DNA from 2 places in the Paenibacillus sp. GCM10027627 genome. Region 2 is predicted to be linked to the other one. Evidence: predicted binding sites of a transcription regulator. Region 2 holds the regulator's gene; the other holds the start of a gene.
The links. Region 2 encodes LexA, which represses DNA repair genes until DNA is damaged. Its sites were predicted from a motif close to CGAACATATGTTCG; they were not measured.

Region 1 (3,171 bases), on a different contig from region 2:
TTGCCAAATATGAAGTGTACCGGGACGGAAAATTAATTGCAACGACAAATAAGTTGGAATACCGCGATACCGGGTTATCGGCCAGTAAGCAATATGCTTATGTAGTGATGGCATACGATGCGGCAGGCAACGCGTCGAAGTCGAGCAATATGAGGCTGGTCACAACTTCCTCAACAGGCGGATCGGTGACGCCGAAAGATCCGAGCGAAGAGCCTAAAAATCCGTCAGAGCAGGAGCTTCCACAGTTTAAAGATATTCAGAAGCACTGGGCTGAGAAAGATATACGCCGGGCTGTTGAGAAAGGAATTATTAAAGGTTACGAGGATGAAACATTCAGGCCGGACAAAGGGATGACAAGAGCGGAATTTGCCGTTATTTTGGCTAGAGTGTTCAATCTTCGGAGCAACGGAACTTCATTTGAGTTCAAGGATGAAAGTAAAATTGGCTTGTGGGCCAAAGAAAGTATAGCGGCAGCTGTGGAAGCGGGAATTATTAACGGCTATTCGGATGGTACCTTCCAACCAGGAAGAGCCATTACCCGTGCCGAAATGGCAGCCATGATTGCTAGAGCCATCGGACTAGGGACTGATTCCAGCCATGCAAACGGTTTTGCGGATGATGGGGATATTCCGTCATGGGCCAAAGGAGCGATTGATGCGCTTAAAGAGCTTGGCATTGTGAACGGACGGGGCGGCAACAAATATATTCCGAATGGCGAGGCTACGAGAGCTGAAGCTATTGTCATTGCATTAAGATTACTTAATCTTATGAAGGCTGAATAATCGTATTGTAAGGATAGTCAGTGTAAAATTGAAGTTATATTTATTGTGGTTAGGGCTGTCTCGCAGGACAGCCCCTTTTCCAAAATGAGGGGATGTGCGGATACGCAACATAGATTTTATTCGAGGCAATCAAACAAGTTGCATAAACTGCCCGGAGGCAGCCTTACTGCTCAGACGCTTCAGGAAAAACCCTCGTTTCAAAAATCTCTTTGGTCGCTTCATCTTGGATGCTAACCGTAATCTTCATTTTCTCTGACGATACGCCGCTGTAGACTTGGTAAGGCGATGCGGCATATGCAATAGCTTCAGATGCCATACCATCTATTTCACTATCATATGTTGTTCGGTCTACGATCAGGGTAAACTCGGAAAAAGATTTATTATGATTCACGTCTTTGATAGACTCAAATAGTTCGCCAGTCTTCAATTTTTTTACATAATCAAGCACGATTTTCTCATATTCTTTCAGTATGCTTTTATACGCGGATTTTGATATTTTGTAAGTGATTGATCCATCTTCATTTTTTGTAACCTCGTCGGCTCCATTTTTTTTGGCCTCAGCAGTAACTTGGTCAAAATCCTGACCTTCAAGCATACTTGCCGGTATCGTGATCTTGTTACTAAACAGCCCTTTGTTTACTTCCATATATTTTCTATTTGTCGTGGCTGGATTCGCTGCTTCAGATACTGTTTCCCCGACATCCTGGGTTTCATTTCTTGCTGGATCTTTTGACTCCGAAGCCCCGCATGCAGATAAGAGCAGGGTCAAAGTTGCTGTGACTGTTATAAGAAGTTTTTTCATCGTGTGCCTCCAAGTGGGTAATTTATCCTATATATTACTACAACCTTCCAAATATGCCTATCAAAATAAAAAAGTCTGAAGTAGGCTTAAAATAATCCAGGCTTTAAAATGGAGGAGCAGTGAAGTCTAATCCGCTGCTTTTTTTGCTTTGTAAGAAATAGGATATAAATATTCCTTGCATCAAGAACGTATGTTCTGTGTATAATAAATACGGATACAGAACGTATGTTCGAAAGGCAGGGTTTGCTTATGCAACAGGACCGCTCAATTTTGCTCGTAGATGGTCAGGCGTTTTATGCATCAATAGAAAAAGCAGCTCACCCGGAATATAAGGATAAACCTGTTGCGGTCGCCGATCCGTCTCGTAGAAGCGGAATCATTCTTGCGGCTTGCTCCATAGCCAAAGAGCGAGGCGTGACGACAGCAAGCAGGGTTGGGGAGGCACTTGCGCTATGTCCCGATTTAATCGTGATCAAGCCGCGGATGCAGCATTACATTACCGTTTCTCTTTTAATAACGGAAATATTTGAATCATTTACCGACTTAGTTGAACCGTACTCCATTGATGAGCAGTTTTTGGATGTGACCGGCTCGGTTGGAATTTACGGATCGGCGGAAGACATTGCTCGTCAAATACAGCAGCGCGTACTTTTATCGACCGGAGTATGGTCGCGGGTCGGCATCGGACCAACCAAAATTCTCGCCAAAACGGCGACCGACAACTTTTCCAAAAAGCGGCCTGACGGTATTTATAGCTTAAATCAACATAACATCGAACGGGATTTGTGGCCGCTGCCTGTCCATAAAATGTTCATGGTGGCTAACCGGATGACCCAGCGCTTTGTTCTGCGTGGAATTCATACGATTGGCGATATCGCCCGGATGGAGCTGGCGGATTTTAAACAATTAATGCGGCGCATGATGGGCAAACAATCGGATATCCAAGCGGAGTATTATTGGCAAACTGCACGCGGCATAGACCCCAGCCCGGTCGTACCGTCGATTAGAGGGGCATTAAAATCCGTAAATAACGGTAAAACTTTGCGCGCATCGCTCTATACCCGTAAAGAAGACGTGGAGGTCGTTATTTTGGAAATATGCATGGAGGTGTGTCGCCGAGCCCGCGATATGGGCGTGCAAGGACGTGTCGTGTCTTTAGGGATCGGTGAATCGGACGGACATCGGGCAAACGTGTTCAACCGACAATGTACGCTGCCGCATCCGACTAATTTAACACATGAGGTGACGGCTGCCGTACTGCGCCTCTTTGACGAGCATTGGCAAGGGCTGCCGACGAGCCATGTCATGATTGCGCTAACCCAACTATCGAGCGACGAAGTGCAGCAGCTCGACCTATTTGACGATCGGGCCAAAATTTATAACCTGGAGCGGACAGCGGACGGAATAAAGGATCGTTTTGGAGATGCGGCCATTATGCGGGCATCGTCGTTGTTGGATGCGGGAGTGGCTCGTGAGCGTGCGGAACAGATCGGAGGTCACTTTAAATGAGCAAATTAGACGGCAACGAGAGATGGAAAACGAAAATGTTGCTTACCGAGCATAAAGAGCAGTATGATAAACGTCATG
Region 2 (3,171 bases):
AAAAACTGACTTAGATAGTCGACCTCGTCAATCCCATAACTGCGTGAAGAATTTTTGTCGACTTCTTGCAACAGGTAAATGTCAGAACCGGTTGTCTTAAGAAAATCTGCCATTATGGATAGATTTCGATCGGTCTGTCCTTGGCTGCTAGACCGCGACATGGAGCCGCCATCCATGAAAAAATCTTGGCCTTGATCGTTCCCGGCATAACCAATATTATAGGTCGTAATTGTAAAAGAAGTGTTTGCGTCTAATGGATCAGCGCTTTTCGGACCAACCGAAAGCAGCTCCACCTTAGCTGCAGGTTTATAGTCCATGACGGTAATGTAAATAAGAAAAGCGGCCAAAAAGGCAAGCGGTATTGCTGCTGCACTCCCAATTCGTTTCAACCATTTATATCGATTCGGTCGTTTTACTGTCCCTATTTCCATGGTAAAAACCCCTCTCGGATCTGCTTTATAAAAATGGATTATATTTCTGCCCATACAATTATATAACACAAGGCACTCTATGAAAATGTGCATCAACCTTTCCATTTCATCCATTCCAACGAATTTGCTCGTACATATCATATTAAGTAGCAAAATAAAGGAGGATGATGAAGCAATGAGCAAGGAAGTAGAAGTATCGCAATCGTTTCCCAGGCTGACGGTTTATTCCGATGAAAATTTCCGAGGACGCCGGAGAATATTAAGAGGCAATCTTGGCATTCGGAATACGGATTTGATTTTGGACGGAATTGAAAGCTTGAAATTCTTTTCTCCAAGAGCAGGCGCAACTTTAGTTGTGTTTTCCAGAACGAGATTCCGTGGAGCCTTTAGAGTGTTTCGCGGCAACACGAATCTTCGCATCCTGGACAATCTGATTCGCGGCGGCGACGTGGAGTCAATAATTTCTTCGGACCGCTTCTTATCCGAACGCGAAATTCGCCGTATTCGCGCTACCGGCATTTTGCCTATCGGGTTTCGCCGTATTTAATCTCAGGCTAATAGAAAAAGCAGGGTGTTTCGCCGACTTCAGTCTGCGGAACACCCTGCTTTTGTCTGTGCTAATGAAAATCGCGAAAAAGGCCGATGACTTTGCCCAAAATCGTAACATTATGCAGCCGGATCGGCTCCATAGTAGAGTTTTCGGGTTGAAGCCGAATGTGATCTTTTTCTTTGTAAAAGGTTTTAACAGTGGCTTCGTCATCTTCCGTCATCGCTACAACAATATCTCCGTTGTTCGCGGATTGCTGCTGGCGGACAATGACGTAATCGCCGTTATGGATACCGGCCTCGATCATGCTCTCTCCAATGACGTTAAGAATAAATACATTGTTGTCGCCAACGAAGTGAGAAGGAAGAGGGAAATAATCTTCTATGTTTTCCGTCGCCGTAATCGGTACGCCGGCCGTAACCTTGCCTACAATCGGCACTTGTGCGACTGGGAATGGAATAACGTTGTCTTCGCCATCGCCATCTTGGCTTAATATTTCAATGGCCCGCGGTTTGGTCGGGTCCCGACGAATAAATCCCTTTTTCTCCAGACGGTCCAGATGTCCGTGAACAGTAGAGCTGGACAGCAAGCCTACGGCTTCCGCGATTTCCCGAACGGAGGGCGGATAACCCTTCTCCCGAACTTCCAGCTTAATAAATTCAAGAATCGAATTTTGCCGTTTGGACAGCTTCGACACTAGTATCAACTCCATTCGTATAGTTGTGTCAAATTATAACACAGAACCGCCGTTCGTACAAACATAAGTTCTGAGCACAAATGTTCGTATTTAAGATTGACTGCAAACATTTGTTCGTGTTATTGTAATAGCAGAACAAATGTTTGGGGTGCTGAATATGATGATGATAAATGAAAGCTCGTACCGTTCAATACATAATAACAACAGCAGAGAGCATAGACCTAATATAGCCATGCATTTTATTCGTCATTTAAAGAGGAATGGGGCAAAAGTCATTGCCAGCCTATTGTTGGCTGCGTTATTGTTTTCAAGCTTTCTATTAATAGGTATTAACGCTTCGGGATCAAACGTGCTTCATGAAAACGAAAGCATCGTAACCGTAAAGAGCGGGGACACCTTGTGGGGGATTGCCAACCAACTCGCCAGTAAGGGCAATGATACCGGTTATCTGGTTTTTATGATAAAGAACCGGAACAACTTAGAAGACGCAACGATTAAGCCGGGGCAGAAGCTCATTATTCCGGACTTTTGACTTACTTTTCAAGTGGAATAATTCATTGAATTTATGAATAGAGGGATGCAGTCCAATAATGGGCTGTCTCGCTCTATTTTTTATTGCCTATTTGTTCCGCTTGTCCGCTGCGATACCTTGACAATGCATCCTTTAAAAAGTCAAAATAGGGAGTAGCGTGTTTGCAGCTAGAGAGGAGTGGAAACAGAAGTGGATATCGACAAAATAATCGCGCGAATTAACGAGCTGTCGCGGAAAAATAAAACGGTTGGCCTTACAGATGAGGAAACAAAGGAACGGGATGATCTTAGGCAGCAATATCTAAACAATTTTAAGCGCAACTTTAGGCAACAGTTGGACACTATCAAATATGTCGAGGACGAAGAGGACAATATAAAGCACTAAGCTATGTGTTCGTCTAGTTGTTATTACAAGGAGGAAAAGATATTGTCACGTTCATGGGAACGCAAAGTTCGCAAAAATATGAGCAAAGTGAACCACACTCGCAAAAAGCAGGGAGGCGGGCAACTTGTTTTTAACGCCGAGAAGTCTGCCCGGTTTACCGGGAGAAATTTTGTTTTCCCGATTCTATTGATTATGTTTATTGTGGCTTACATTTTCATCTCTCAAACGAGCCCCAAATTTGAAACCGGGACGATGTACTGGGTGACGATTGGCGCCTATTTCCTGCTTGCTCTAATCTTCTTTTTGCGCAAGCCTTATTTGACCATCGGCAAAGACTATGTGCAAACCCGTCGTTTTTCAGGAGACAGAAGGCTTAGCGCTGATGCAATTAAAGCGATTCGTGTTCAAGACGGATATGTGACGGTAATGCCGAATAAAGGCGCGGGCTGGACGTTTTCTAGATTGCTGAACCGTTTCCAAACGGATGAAATGGCGGAGAAGCTGAAGGGTTTTGCCGCAGCAAACGGCATTTCCTTCGAAGAGAAATAACATAAATAAGGGAGAGTCGAAACCAAGATGG

Region 1: ACFQZE_RS08210 (DNA polymerase IV) is a predicted target of LexA. The motif match lies at 1,803-1,816, and genes of this name have one in related genera.

Annotation. Positions count from the first base shown of each region.
Region 1 is NZ_JBHTHB010000002.1:32,926-36,096, reverse strand. It holds gene ACFQZE_RS08220 (glycosyl hydrolase family 8) at 1-782, shown strand, start outside; gene ACFQZE_RS08215 (hypothetical protein) at 946-1,584, opposite strand; gene ACFQZE_RS08210 (DNA polymerase IV) at 1,834-3,093, shown strand; gene ACFQZE_RS08205 (YhjD family protein) at 3,090-3,171, shown strand, end outside.
Region 2 is NZ_JBHTHB010000001.1:714,587-717,757, forward strand. It holds gene ACFQZE_RS03395 (endonuclease/exonuclease/phosphatase family protein) at 1-545, opposite strand, end outside; gene ACFQZE_RS03400 (hypothetical protein) at 607-978, shown strand; gene lexA (transcriptional repressor LexA) at 1,049-1,675, opposite strand; gene ACFQZE_RS03410 (LysM peptidoglycan-binding domain-containing protein) at 1,833-2,207, shown strand; gene ACFQZE_RS03415 (DUF896 domain-containing protein) at 2,397-2,591, shown strand; gene ACFQZE_RS03420 (hypothetical protein) at 2,634-3,140, shown strand; gene ACFQZE_RS03425 (HAD family hydrolase) at 3,168-3,171, shown strand, end outside.